3 regions of the Vibrio panuliri genome follow, and region 3 is predicted to be linked to each of the others. Evidence: riboswitches for the same ligand, from Rfam matches in the RefSeq annotation. Region 3 holds a riboswitch; each other region holds the start of a gene.
What was found. Region 3 has a riboswitch for lysine ahead of lysC (lysine-sensitive aspartokinase 3). Riboswitches for the same ligand answer to the same signal wherever they lie in the genome.
Positions count from the first base shown of each region.

Region 1: it holds a riboswitch for lysine, as region 3 does, so the genes downstream of both, GZK95_RS16445 (Na+/H+ antiporter NhaC family protein) here and lysC (lysine-sensitive aspartokinase 3) in region 3, are expected to answer to the same signal.
Region 2: it holds a riboswitch for lysine, as region 3 does, so the genes downstream of both, GZK95_RS05510 (Na+/H+ antiporter NhaC family protein) here and lysC (lysine-sensitive aspartokinase 3) in region 3, are expected to answer to the same signal.

Region 1 is NZ_AP019655.1:351,680-356,774, reverse strand. Features, by position in the region: gene GZK95_RS22420 (GGDEF domain-containing protein) at 1-816, shown strand, start outside; gene GZK95_RS16455 (outer membrane beta-barrel protein) at 981-1,544, shown strand; gene GZK95_RS16450 (SgrR family transcriptional regulator) at 1,677-3,326, opposite strand; lysine riboswitch at 3,609-3,782, shown strand; gene GZK95_RS16445 (Na+/H+ antiporter NhaC family protein) at 3,871-5,095, shown strand, end outside.
Region 2 is NZ_AP019654.1:1,208,803-1,213,897, forward strand. Features, by position in the region: gene GZK95_RS05500 (inosine/guanosine kinase) at 1-854, shown strand, start outside; gene GZK95_RS05505 (H-NS family histone-like protein) at 951-1,355, opposite strand; lysine riboswitch at 2,026-2,209, shown strand; gene GZK95_RS05510 (Na+/H+ antiporter NhaC family protein) at 2,315-3,910, shown strand; His leader region at 4,176-4,311, shown strand; gene hisG (ATP phosphoribosyltransferase) at 4,364-5,095, shown strand, end outside.
Region 3 is NZ_AP019654.1:374,136-379,230, reverse strand. Features, by position in the region: gene GZK95_RS01870 (PglL family O-oligosaccharyltransferase) at 1-434, shown strand, start outside; gene GZK95_RS01865 (pyridoxal-phosphate-dependent aminotransferase family protein) at 491-1,612, opposite strand; lysine riboswitch at 1,808-1,986, shown strand; gene lysC (lysine-sensitive aspartokinase 3) at 2,114-3,466, shown strand; gene GZK95_RS01855 (PilT/PilU family type 4a pilus ATPase) at 3,554-4,660, opposite strand; gene GZK95_RS01850 (type IV pilus twitching motility protein PilT) at 4,670-5,095, opposite strand, start outside.

The DNA of each region.
Region 1 (5,095 bases), on a different replicon from region 3:
ACGTACAACCTCACACAAGTGTGCCTGTTTGTTATCAATATCAAACAGCAACGAATAGTTCGTGCAAACTCAACGTTTATTGATGTGTTTAGCCCGCTGGCAACGCCTCAACGAAAGCTTGCTATGGTCGACTTTCTCGAGCGCCTGTCCGCCAAAGAGACCGAAGATAGCTTTAATTACTCTATTGTGATTGGCAATCAGACCCGATATTTCCAAGTGAATCGCAGCCAAGTTATTAACAACGAAATCGAATGTTCTGCACTCGATATTAGTGAGTTAATGCAAGCAAAGTTGGCAACCGAACTGTTGCTAAAAACAGACTCACTGACTCAAATACCCAATCGCCATTGTTTTAACTTAGCGATTCACGACATAGAGAAGCAAACGAACCCTGATATCGGCGTACTCGTCATGGACTTAAATGGCTTCAAAGCCATCAATGATACCTATGGTCATATTGCTGGAGATGTCTTACTTGTCGAGGTTGCCAGACGCCTTAAAGAGGCGTTAATGGATTCTCCTGCCACCTTATATCGCTTGGGGGGTGATGAGTTTGTCATCCTCGTTGAACAAGCATCTCATCCTATCGCGATTAATTCGATAATTGATAAAGTTGTAGGCGTATTTGTTCGCCCTGTGCTTTTTGAGCAGACGCAATTTCAGGTATCAACCAGTATTGGGGTGGCCCATTACCATGGTCAGAACAACAACATCACAAATACAATGAGACTTGCTGACGAAGCGATGTACAAAGCGAAGACCTCAGGCGTGAGCGTAGCCTATGCAGAAAACTATATCGATCAGTGCGCAGTTTAACTTGGCGCTCTATTTGAGCGCCCTAAAAAATATGCACCACATTAGTTTTGTGTATGGGAAAATACCCACTCATTAAAAGCTGAACACCGCACGGACAACTGTTCCTATTTATACGCAGACCAATTGAACATACTAGTGACATTCAAATTTTCGAGGTAATTACTATGAAAGGTGTCACAAAAGTAACATTATGTCTGCTGTGCTTCTCAAGTGCGACATATGCCAATACATTTACAGATTTATTCAGCGGTATCACAATCGGCGCAGGTTATGCCTCTGACATTACACAAAATGCCACACTTGGTGGATACACCATCTATTCCCAAGGCTACATTCTGCCATCAATGAAAGATTACTTGTTTACTGATTTTAGAATGTCATCGACGTCCAACACCGAGTATTACAGTTTCGATAACTCTCTCACTTTCGACAAATTAGACGTAGATTTAAAACGTTACCAAGCCTCCATTGGTATGGGCTACCCTTTTGAAGTCGCCGACTCAATTATTGTAAAACCTTATGTAACGGCAGGCTGGTCATGGGACAAAGGAACCGTAAACAATGACACTTATCACGAGAGTGCAACCTACCATGACGATAGCTTTCTCGCTAGCGTTGGGGTTCGAGGGGAGTTTGGCGAACATGTGGTCGCAGGTGTCGGATACTCTAAAGAATCCAGCGGGCTTGACCTTGGCCAATGGACACTGGATGTTGGTTACCGATTCTAACAGTATCAACAGACTCGACTTATAGGACTCACGCAGTCTTCATCATTTGGGGGAAGGGGCAAACACCCCACCCCAAATAACGACACAGACTTCGCGATACCCTTTGGCATAACTTACCAACTGATTAAGCCGTTACCTCTTATCCAACCAAATGTCTGCCAAATTCATCAAACCATAAGAATGAGGGTGGTTACCCTTGATTGATGGGTGACATTTGTAGCGTGTCGCTTTTCTCCAAAGCGGTAAAATGCGGCAATCGGCAATACAACTGCGCTCTAAGTGATCAAACAGTTGGGATAAACAAGGGTTCATTGCCAGTTTATCCAACCATTGTTGAATCATCATGACGGGTAAAATAAGCTGAGCATAATCACTAAATAGCAACCAATAATATTGACCTAGGAGTACATCTTTACCAAAAGAGTAATCTCCTATCCAGAAATCTGCTTGGTTAAAGGTAGAAACAGGCTCCAGTCTTACCCCTGCATTACGCAAGTAACTCAGCACGGGTTGGATCATCGCTTCGTCGTCAACACAATAACGCAGAGTTGAAAACTCAAGGGTTTTGAGTTGCTCTAGACTCGGTTCGCTTGACTCACTTTCATCAAACTCGGATGCGTTATCATAGCCAATCAATGTCGAACAAAAGTTCCTCGGTTTATTACCGTTATCTCGAAGCTTTGCTTTAAAAATTAGGACTAATAACTCACGTATATCCTGCGACAAACGCTGATGAAAACAGACAGCGTTACATCCATTAATTTGAATGTCATTACTCCCTAGAGCCTCTGATGTGTTGATGCTTTCATACTCGATAATGTATTGCTCACTGTGTATTTGCTTTGCATCTACACGCCAAAAATCAGCCCGCCGAACAATTCCATGAAGCCCAAAATAGCGCTCATTTTTGACTAGTGTCCAACAGGATTCTGAGCGCTGCTCCCAACTGTAACTGCCAGTGCCAATAGGAAAGCCTGACTCTGCGTCATTGTCGAGAAAAATCGCGAAGTGAATATCCGCGAATAGATGCAGCAACATAGGATCATCGCGATTCAATCGCATCTCTACCCATTGCTTATTCACTTCAAAACTATCCACGGCAGATAGTAGCTGCTGGTATAACGGACTGTGATTTCTTAATCGATTTAAATGCTCACAAACCAACTGCGGGGTGAGTAATACACCGTTATGAAAGTGCACATTGGGGCGAATTCTAAATGCGATACCAAACTCTGTTGTTTGAAATTGATGAGCTAAATGGGGCTGAAAAGTTCGGCTTGCTGGGTCAAATTTGACCAGTGTATCAAACAATACTCTCGCATACAGACCAGAGTGGATATCAAATAAATCAAGAGGATGACAACGCTCTAGAGGATACGGAATTAAGAAAATAACATCATCTGAGTTGTCTCGATTTTCAGAAAAGGTTTCTAGCCATTTGGGCAGATTCTGTGTGAACCATTCCTGACAATGAAACACCTCGGCAATCTGATAGGCGTCGTTCAAACTGCCCGTTCTAATTTTTGATTGTATTTTACTAAGCAACAACTCTTCAAAACTGCTGAGAATAGCAAAGTGCGACTTGTTACCTCTCCCCCTTCCAGCTGACCAATGAATCCAATCTAGCGTCTGAAGTTTACTCATTATTTTGGACACATTCCGCGTCGAACAAAATAAAACCTCCGCCAGCTCAGGAATGGTAACTTCAACCTCACCATGACCAAAGCTGTCTTCGAGCTGCTTTAGGCGCTGCAAGTGAATAGTGCTGATAAGCTCAGACATATGCTCCCTTGACGTCAAAGAGTCTTTATCGACTCTTGATACACATCCACTAATCTTAGCAGTAGTAGTAGGTCAATAGGCAAAGATGGGGTTAAGAGATCAACGTTTGCATCACTCATAACTTTAGTTTCCTAAACGTATAATCTTGCTAACACACGCCTAATCGAAGTAAACGTTCAAACATTAACCACGGAAGCAGTTGATCATCGAATTTGATTCCCAATTGGCGTGATATAGTTCTTGTTTTGCTCCACCCGCCTGTTATTATGTCGCGGTAAACCCTTAATCAGTAGAGGCGCGCTGCCTAATAGTAACCGAGCGGAGGATGATCCCGATGATGCCGGAGAAAGGAGTCAGCGCCGAAGTCACTTGAGCCGTCATGCTCAGTGGCTGGGTCTGTGTCGAATAGGCACAGAACTGCCATAGTATTATGTCCTATGGAGCGCTACCTGAAGGGGTAACAAGTCTTTTGTCATTTCTTCAGACGTCTTCGTTACACCTCTTTTCGGTAGATCTCCACCTTATAGTTGTAGGTGTAGAGATTATGAACCTCATTAATTTTTCAGACTCTTTGATGTCTGTGGTACCGCCCCTTCTGGCGGTGATTCTGGCAGTCACTACGCGTCGCGTATTGCTGTCACTTGGCGCTGGTATTGTTGCTGGTGCTTTAATGCTCAATCAGTTTTCGCCGTTAGAGACTGCGCATTACCTGTTCAATAAAGTGATTCATTTAGTATGGGCTGACGGTACGTTGAACAGCGAAAACGCCAACATGATCATCTTTATGTTGCTATTGGGCGCACTCATCAGCTTAATGAGTGTCTCTGGTGCAACACAAGCGTTTGCCGATTGGGCTGCAGTACGTTGTAAAGATCGCCGCAGCGCCAAATCTCTGACCGGTCTGATGGTATTCATCTTCTTTATTGACGACTTCTTCCACAGCCTATCCGTGGGTGCGATTTGTCGCCCAGTGACTGACCGTTTCCAAATCTCGCGAGCCAAGCTAGCTTACCTGCTCGACTCAACGGCGGCACCGGTGTGTGTATTAATGCCAATCTCTTCTTGGGGCGCTTACATCATTGCCCTTATCGGCGGTATCATGGCTGCGCACCACGTCACTGACCAAAGCCCAATTTCTGCATTCGTAGAAATGATTCCGATGAACCTCTACGCAGTGTTTACTTTGGTGATGGTCGTGTTTGTCATCGCATTTCAGCTTGATATTGGTCCAATGCGTAAACATGAAGATTGGGCGCTAGAAGGTAAGTTGTGGGACGAATCTCGCGGACGCCCTGTTGGTTTGGATATCGAAACGCCGGAAAACAGCAACGGCGGTATGATTGATATGGTGTTGCCAATTCTGACTCTGACTCTAGCAACCGTGTACTTTATGATTGACTCAGGTTCAGCAGTTCTTACAGAGAAAGGCTTGCCATTTAGCGTCATTGGTTCATTTGAAAACACAAACGTAGGCTCATCATTAGTTTACGGTGCTATCTGTAGCTTGGTTGTGTCTATCGGTCTAGCACTGCGTTTGAAACTCAGCGCCAAAACATGGAAGGAAGCAGCCCCGCAAGGTATCAGTGCGATGATGCCAGCAATTGTAATTCTGTTCTTTGCATGGACAATTGGTGCAGTGGTACGTGATATGAAAACAGGTATGTACCTAGCCTCGATGGCAAACGGTAACATCCCAGTTGAAATGCTGCCTGCGGTTGTGTTCGTCCTCTCATGTGCAATGGCGTTTGCAACTGGCACGAGTTGGGGCA
Region 2 (5,095 bases), 830 kb from region 3:
GTTGTTTTGCGCTTATTACTGAAGATGGTGAGCGTACTTTTGCTATCAGCGAAGGTCAAATGAACCAACTCAAGCCAGACAGTATTCCGGAGAAAATCTTCAAGAATGCTTCGGCACTGGTTCTGACTGCTTACCTCGTTCGCTGTAAAGCTGGCGACCCAATGCCTGCGGCAACGATGCGCGCAATTGAGTATGCAAAAAAATACGATGTACCAGTAGTACTGACTTTGGGAACAAAGTTCGTTATTCAAGACGATCCGAAATTCTGGCAAGACTTCCTGCAGCAACACGTGAGTGTGGTAGCAATGAATGAGGATGAAGCGGAAGCTTTAACAGGTGAACATGATCCTTTGGCGGCTTCAGATAAAGCGTTGGATTGGGTTGATCTTGTATTGTGCACGGCAGGACCTGTAGGTCTTTATATGGCTGGCTACAGTGAAGATGAAGCGAAACGTGAAACAACGTTGCCATTATTGCCAGGTTGTATTGCCGAGTTTAACCGTTACGAATTTAGCCGTCCGGCGACCAAAGCACTATGTGAAAACCCAATTAAAGTTTACTCACATATTTCGCCATATATGGGTGGACCTGAAAAAATTAAGAACACTAATGGCGCAGGTGATGCGGCGCTTTCTGCGTTGTTGCATGATATGGCTGCGAATAAATACCACAAAGAAAACGTGCCTAATTCAAGCAAACATGCTTATGCTTTCTTAACTTACTCTTCGTTCTCTCAAGTATGTAAATACTCAAACCGTGCTAGTTATGAAGTACTAGTTCAGCATTCTCCTCGTTTATCACGTGGTCTGCCTGAGCGTGAAGATAGCCTAGAAGAGGCATACTGGGAAAGATAATCATTGAGTTGGAGCCTATGAAAATAGGCTCTTTAATCTTAGTTATGAATAAAAAAAGCTCCCCAATGGGGAGCTTTTTTTATTTCATTTTTTGAATTAGATTAGGAAATCATCTAAAGATTTACCCGCATCTAATTGCGCTTGGATCGCTGATGGTGTGCGACCTTGGCCTGTCCAAGTTTTTTCTTCACCATTGTCAAGGTACTTGTATTTCGCTGGACGAGGCGCACGTTTAGACTTAGTTTTAGATTTAGTTTCACCCGCTAGCGCACTAATTAGTGCATCAACGTCGATACCATCTTTTGCAATTTGCTCTGCAATTGCTGACAACTTAGCTTCTTGCTCAGCAAGGGCTGCGCGTTCTTCTTCTTCTGCTTCTTTACGCTCAGAAACAACAATAGTTAACTTTTCTAGTGCTTCCTCTAATTGCTCAAGAGTTAGTTCACGAGAAAAAGCGCGAAGACTACGAATGTTTAAAAGAGTTTTTGTTAATTCCGACATAACGTCTCACCAATATAATTGTAAGCAACAAAGTAATATTAATATCCTAACTAGAATAATACAATTCAATTATTGTAAATTAAATAAAATAAATAATTAGAAAAGCGAGAATGCGAAACTTTTAAGCTCACATCACATTCTATTGTTAACATAAAGCATGAGCACACTGAATAAACAGCAAGCGCTAAGTATAGTGCTTAGTTTCATAACTTCCAGTTAATTTATGAAATAATACCGACTTCATTGATTATCCCCACTTAAGCCTTTATCTCAGAAATAGGGAATAGTTTAAATTGGTATAACTGATTTTTAATTGACCTCCCATAAATGAGACGTATTGTCGAGTAATAACAAGTTAAGTGTTGTATGCAATCACATCGTTATGAGAATTGCCTCCGGCATGATTGTATTAAAACAAATCAAAACCAACAGCGGGGTAGCTATATTTTCATTTGGTTGGATTTATCTCAAGGTGCTTGGTTCAACGAGGGGAGTGTGTTACCAAATAGCCTATCTTGAAACCATTTGTGTATACGCAAATCACTCGAGTATATAATTTCTAGTTAGATGTATTGTAAAAGTGAATCAGATAAGTACAATGACCGTTACCTAATGCACTGCATTGGTTAATGCTAAGTTAACATCTTTGTTATATGGCTTAATCTTTGGTCAGTGCGGTAGAGGCGCGGGAAGAATCAGTAACGTTTGTTGGGGTGATGCCAATGAGCAAGCGTAAAAGGTCTTATCCGCCGAAGTGAACTGGCATATCAAAGCCACTCGCTGGGGTTGCGTTCGAATAGGGGCAACACTGCCATAGTCTATTATTTGTATAACTATGGAGCGCTACTGTAGGGTTGGGTGGAGTGTTCGCTTCCCTGTCGCTATGTTCAACATGCATAGATCTGAAATCTATGTGTCTGCAGTAGATCTCTAACCAATTATTACTGGTTTCGAAGATCATGAGTTTAATCGATTTTGCATCATCTCCTTTATCACTACTGCCTCCAGTAGTGGCACTTACGCTTGCGATTGTTACACGTCGCGTTTTATTGTCGCTAGGCATGGGTATCGTTTTAGGTGCCGTTTTACTGGCTGACTACTCAATGGGCAATGCGCTCACTTACGTGAAAAACACCGTATTTGGCGTCTTTGTTGAAGACGGTTCAATTAACGCGGGCAATATGAGTATTGTTGGTTTCCTAGTATTGCTAGGGATGATGACCGCATTGCTTACCCTATCGGGTGGTACACGTGCTTTTGCTGACTGGGCGCAGTCTCGCGTAAAAAGTAAGCGTGGCGCTAAGTTACTGGCCGCTTTTTTAGGTATTTTCATTTTCATTGATGATTATTTTAATAGTTTGGCAGTTGGCGCAATTTCTCGTCCAGTGACAGACCGCTTCTATGTATCGCGCGCTAAACTGGCTTACATTCTCGACTCTACCGCTGCACCTATGTGTGTCGTCATGCCAGCATCAAGCTGGGGGGCATACATTATGACGATTATCAGTGGCATCCTTGTTTCTCATGGTATTACAGAATACTCAGCACTGGGCGCGTATATGCGTTTGGTACCGATGAACTTCTATGCGATCTTCGCGCTTCTAATGGTGTTTGCGGTTGCATGGTTTGGTTTAACCGTCGGCAAAATGCGCGATCATGAAATCGCTGCTTCACAAGGCAGAGGCTTTGACAATCAGCAAAGTGATGATTTGGAAGCCGCTCGTGAATTGGATGAAGAGTTAGACATTGCCGAAAGCGACAAAGGTAAGGTGTCTGATCTGGTTCTGCCTATCGTGGCTTTGGTTGTCGCGACCGTTGCTTCTATGCTTTACACAGGTGGTCAAGCGCTGGAAGAAATGGGTAAACCATTTGCTTTACTAGGCGCGTTTGAGAACACCAATGTTGGCACCTCTTTGATTTACGGTGGTCTAGTTGGTTTGTTTGTTGCGTTGTTTACCGTATTCAAACAGGGTTTACCTGTTGCTGATATTAATCGCACACTTTGGATTGGCGCAAAATCGATGTTTGGTGCGATTCTAATCCTCATCTTCGCTTGGTCTATTGGTACAGTGATTGGCGACATGAAAACAGGTAGCTATCTGTCGACATTGGCGCAAGGCAATATCGATCCACGATGGTTACCAGTGATCCTATTCTTGCTCTCAGGGGTGATGGCATTCTCGACAGGCAGTTCTTGGGGAACATTCGGTATTATGTTGCCAATCGCGGGTGATATGGCAGGCAACACGGATATTGCATTGATGCTACCGATGTTAAGTGCTGTGCTTGCTGGTTCAGTGTTTGGTGATCACTGCTCACCTATCTCAGACACCACCATTCTGTCTTCAACAGGGGCCCGTTGTAACCATATTGACCACGTCGCGACTCAGTTGCCTTATGCGCTGTCGGTTGCACTGGTATCTTGTGTTGGTTTCATTGTACTGGGTATGACGGACAGTTTAGCGGTGTCATTTGCGGCAGCGAGCTTAGCGTTTGTTATCGTTTGCTTTGTGTTGAACCTGCTAGCAAAATCAAAGATGAGTGCATGCCAGTAAGGTCGCCTGATGAACAGCAAAAGGAAGCTTCGGCTTCCTTTTTTTTTGTCATTAAGCATGCCGGATAGGGAAGGTTGGCTTGTGTGATCTTAGTGACGCGCTCTCGCGGTTACTCACTTATGGCAAAGAGCAGCGAGCGGGTTTGTTGTAAGATGAAAAAATCTTAAATTAATGGTTGAAAAAAGTTAACAGCTTGGTTAGTGTGGTTATCAACCAAGCAGAAGTGAAGAGCTTTAATAAGTATGCGTAATTTTGTTATGAACATTCATCATCACCATCACCCAATCTAGTCTTTCGGGAGATGTACGCGTACCCGGGAGGCAGGAAACTCCCGGAGGCTTAAGTCAAAGATTTTAAGAATTAACCCTCGGGAGACTCATATCTCCCGAGGGTTTTTCAGTTTCAGGGCTTATAAACTATTTAAATATCAAATATTTGCACAGGGATAACGCAATGCAAACACAACGCCTAAGAATCGCTATTCAAAAGAAAGGTCGCCTAAGCACAGAAAGCCAGTTATTGCTGAAGAAGTGTGGCGTAAAATTTAACATCATGGGTGAGCGTTTGGTTGTTCACTCACTCAACATGCCAATTGATTTGTTACTGGTTCGTGACGACGACATCCCTGGTTTGATTATGGATGGTGTCGTTGACCTTGGCTTTATCGGCGAGAACGAACTTGAAGAAGTGCGTTTAGACCGTCAAGCGCTCGGGGAGCCATGCGAGTTTGTCCAATTGCGTCGACTTGACTTTGGTGGCTGTCGATTGTCGATCGCAATCAATAAAGACGAAGTCTACAACGGCCCTCAGGATCTTGCTGGTAAACGCATCGCGACTACCTACCCACAATTGCTCAAAGCCTACATGGATAAACAAGGCGTGCCATTTTCTACCTGTATGCTGACTGGCTCGGTAGAAGTAGCTCCTCGCGCAGGCCTTTCTGATGCGATTGCCGATTTAGTTTCAACAGGCGCAACGTTAGAGGCTAATGGCTTGAAAGAAGCGGAGGTTATCTTCCGTTCAAAAGCCACACTTATCCAACGTCTAGGTGAGTTTGATGCAGATAAGCAAGAGCTTATCAACAAGCTTTTGACTCGTATGCAAGGTGTACAACAAGCTAAAGAGTCCAAGTACATTATGCTGCACGCCCCAGTGGACCGCCTTGAGCAGATCAAAGCCTTATTG
Region 3 (5,095 bases):
TCATTCCGATAGTGACGACTTTGTACATGACCAGTGCTTTGCATACCAATTATGTACTAACGCAGTTTGAACGTTCTAATCCTAAGCAACCAGAATTGTTGGAGCAAGTGAGTAACCCTGTGGTTTGGAAAGATCGCTATGATTGGGATGTTTACAGTACTTATCTGAATATCGGATTAATTTCCCAAAACCCAGACTTTATTCAGCCATATATCGACTGGTCATTACAGATCATCAGAAATAAACCAAGACCCGCGTTCTACAATAACTTAATTATGGCTTATCAGGGACTTGGCGACACACAGAAAGCAGAGCAAATCCGGACGGAAGCGAAGTTTCTCTTCCCCGAACGAGATTTTGATAAAGTGCAGTACATCGCTCCAGACATCAATGCACTAAAACCATCATCAGCACAGACCAGCAATGATGAGTAACAACAGAAAAGCGGCGAAAAATTTCGCCGCTTTTCTGTTAGATAAAAATCAATTCATTATAGAGTTAACGACTCTTCGAGCGCTCTTAAACACAACGCGACATTCTCCTCTCGAGCGCCATACCCCATCAAACCGATTCGCCAAGCTTTGCCAGCCAGCGCCCCCAAACCCGCTCCAACCTCGAGGTTGTAAGTTTGCAGTAAGTGGTTACGCACTTTCGCCTCATCAATTCCTTGAGGCAGATAAACCGCATTCAATTGAGGTAAACGATACGCTTGTTCAACCACAAAACGAAAACCGAGCTTTTCTAACCCAATCTTTAACTTTTCATGCATCGCTTGATGGCGTTGCCATGCATTTTCTAAACCTTCATTTTTCAGTATCAACAGTGCCTCATGTAAGGCATAGAGGCTATTTACTGGCGCTGTATGATGATAGCTACGCTTGCCTTCCCCACTCCAATAGCCCAAAACTAAGCTCTGATCTAAAAACCAACTCTGTACTGGTGTTGAGCGGCGCTGAATTTTCTCAATCGCTTGTGCTGAAAACGTTAAAGGAGCAAGCCCCGGCACACACGATAGACATTTCTGACTGCCCGAGTAAACGGCGTCTAACTGCCATTCATCCACCTTCAGTGGTACGCCACCAAGTGACGTCACGGTATCAACAATGGTAAGAGCACCATACTGTTTTGCCAATGCACCAATAGCCTGCGCATCAGACACTGCTCCCGTTGACGTTTCAGCATGAACAAATGCGACCATCTTGGCATCAGGGTTGTCTTTCAGTGCTTGAGCTACTTTATCAACCGTGACTGGTGCACCCCACTCGTCATCCACCACCACAGCTTCACCACCAGCACGAATCACGTTTTCACGCATTCGTTCGCCAAAGACCCCGTTACGGCACACAATCACTTTATCGCCGGCCTCAATTAAGTTAACAAAACAGGCTTCCATTCCCGCACTTCCCGGGGCTGATACTGCAATCGTAAACTCATTTTCGGTTTGAAATGCATACTTTAGTAGTTGCTTTAACTCATCCATCATTGCGATAAATAGCGGGTCCAAATGACCAACCGTTGGACGACTTAATGCCTGCAATACTTGAGGAGAAATATCAGAGGGTCCCGGCCCCATTAAGATTCGACGCGGTGGAATAAAACTTTGAATGGTCATAATTGCTCCTTGCAGCATACTTTAGTTCAACTCAGGTAAGGCCACATTAAATCAAGTTCTCACAATGAACAATTGTTCATAAGTCTATATAGTGATGTAACTGCGATACATTTACTTGCGAGATAGTTGTTAATTTTTATCGAAATTAAGTAAAAATAGCGATTGACTTTGATCACATAAAACCGTTCAATAATTAAACACAGAAGAGGAGCACTGCCTAGGTAGATGCATCGTGGAGCCGCAACTCCAGCACGATTCATTGAGGGAGAGCAGTGCCGAGACGTCGCTAAATTGTCGGTTTAGTGTCGTCGGTTGACTTGAGTTGACTCTCATCAACTGTCATCAGCGCCGCCTGATGATGCGCTTCTGAGGTGATTATTATTACCAAATAACTTACCTCTATATATCGCACAACACTCTCTTCTCGTCCGTTCTAATCGGACCAAAACAAAGGACGTTGGGAAACCAGCAATAACATTTAGGAAGCCGTGGAGAATCGCTGTGAGTTCTTTTAATGTCGCCAAATTTGGCGGAACTAGTGTCGCAAATTTTGAAGCCATGAGCCGCTGTGCGGTCATTATCGAAAACAACCCCAATACCAAACTGGTTGTCAGTAGCGCTTGCTCTGGCGTCACCAATCTATTGGTTGAATTAGCCAATGGTGTCAGTGATGAGCAAATGAGAACAGAGCTGCTGCAGAAACTGGCTAATATTCACGACGCCATTCTGGCAGAGCTTAAAGACGCCACAGAAACGGCCAATGAGGTGTACAAGATCCTCGATACCGTCACAAGCTTGGCGGAAGCCGCTTCAATTCAATCAAGCCACAAATTGACTGATCACCTTGTCGCTTGTGGCGAGTTGATCTCTACACACATTTTGGCGCAATTACTGCGAGAAAGAGGCATCAATGCTGTTCGCTTTGATATTCGCCAAGTTCTGCGTACTGACGATAATTTCGGCAAAGCAGAGCCTGACGTACCCCAAACGGCGCAACTAGCAGAAGCGCTCTTACTGCCACTTTGCCGAGATCATGTTGTTGTGACACAAGGATTTATTGGCTCAGATGAGCATGGTAATACGACCACACTTGGTCGTGGAGGTAGCGACTACAGTGCCGCACTGATTGCTGAAGCTGTTAAGGCTGAAGGGTTAGAGATTTGGACTGATGTACCCGGCATTTACACCACCGATCCTCGTATCGCAGAAAAAGCGGCTCCAATTGCAGAAATTAGCTTTAGCGAAGCCTCTGAAATGGCAAATTTCGGCGCTAAAATCCTTCACCCATCAACGCTAGTACCTGCACTTCGACATGATATTCCAGTCTTTGTTGGCTCATCGAAAGAGCCTGAAAAAGGGGGAACATGGATTCGTCATCAGGTGCAAAGCTCACCATTATTCCGCGCTTTAGCACTGCGCTGCAATCAAACAATGGTGACACTACGCAGCGATAAAATGTTCCATGCGTACGGATTCCTTGCCAAAGTTTTTGAGATCCTCGCCAAGCACAAAGTGTCGGTTGATTTGATCACAACATCAGAGATCAGTGTATCTCTCACCTTAGATCAAACCGATACATCGGGTGGAGCACCACAACTGCCGATAGCAGCACGCGAAGAGTTAGAACAGTTGTGCACCGTTGAGATTGAGCAGAATCTATGTCTAGTAGCACTGATTGGTAACAATATGAGTGAAAGCAGAGGCTATGCCAAACAAGTCTTTGGCACGCTAGAAGATATGAACTTACGTATGATCTGCTTTGGCGCAAGTCCACACAACTTATGCTTCCTCGTCCATGAATCCGTCTCTCGTCAGGCAATTCAAAAACTGCACAAAGAGTTATTTGAAGCCTAAATAGGCGAACGAAAAGATAAAAACCGAGCAGTGCTCGGTTTTTACTTTCTTCTGTGTATCTGCGCTTACCATCTGTTCAGTGGCTAATCAGTCCATATCGATCTTTACATCATTTAATAGCCCCGAAGAGAAACCATCCCCACGTTGCGTTTTAAGCATAATTCGCAGATCATTGGCGGAATCAGCGCTATGCAAAGCATCATCTTCGCCCACCTTGTCATCAATAACCAACTGATACAGCGCTTGATCAAATGTCTGCATACCCGTTTGCTGCGACTTCGCCATCGTAGACTTAAGTTCATGCAAATCTCCACGACGGATCAGATCAGCGATTCTAGGAGTATTGAGTAATATCTCAAATGCACCATGGCGACCTTGACCATCTTTATCGCGCAGCAACTGCTGACCAACAACCCCTTTTAAGTTCATCGAGAGATCGAATAAAAATTGCTCTTTCTTTTCCTTCGGAACCAAATGAAGAATCCGCTCTAGAGCTTGGTTGGCATTATTGGCATGCAGGGTTGCCATACATAAGTGCCCGGTCTCCGCAAACGCCATCGCATATTCCATCGTTTCACGGCTACGAATCTCACCAATCAGAATCATATCAGGCGCTTGCCGTAATGAATTCTTAAGCGCTATCTCATAACTTTCTGTGTCTAACCCTACTTCACGCTGAGTCACAATGCACTTTTGATGTTGATGAACAAACTCGATGGGATCTTCCACCGTCAAAATATGCCCAGAACGATGCGAATTCCGATACCCCGTCATTGCCGCCATCGTGGTTGATTTTCCCGAGCCCGTCGCACCTACCACTAGCACTAACCCTCGTTTTGCCGTGGCGAGATCTTTTAAAACCTCCGGTAAATGCAAAGACTCAAAGGTAGGAATTTCCGTTTCAATACGTCTAATCACCGCACCTGGTAGTTCGCGTTGGAAAAAAGCCGATACACGAAAACGGCCAAACTCACGCACAACAGCAAAATTCGCTTCACGAGACGCACGAAATTCATCTTGACGCACTTGCTCCATCACCGAATCCAACAAAGCAAAAACTTGCTGCTCAGTCAGGGGCTCTCCCACGGGCTGCAAGTCACCATCAATACGGTACAGAATCGGAGCCCCCACGGTAATGTATAGATCCGAGGCCTTTTGCTGTTTCATTCCTTGAAGAAAGGTATCCATTGCCATGCTTATTTCCTAGTAATCCAACGATCCGATTTTTTGCTCAACCTCTTGTGGTTCTACCAATCCTTTTGCGATCAATTGCTTAGCATTTTGCTCGATAGTTTGCATCCCCTGCGAAGCGCCCGTCTGAATAACTGAGTACATTTGAGCCACTTTATCTTCACGGATCAGGTTACGAATCGCTGGGGTCGCCATCATGATTTCATGGCATGCGACACGCCCACCACCGATGCGCTTGAGAAGTTTTTGTGCAATAACCGCACGCAGCGATTCAGACAACATTGAGCGCACCATGTCTTTATCACTTCCTGGAAATACATCAATAATACGGTCAATCGTTTTTGCCGCTGAACTGGTATGCAGTGTCCCAAACACTAAATGACCGGTCTCTGCCGCCGTCAACGCCAAACTAATCGTCTCTTGGTCACGTAACTCACC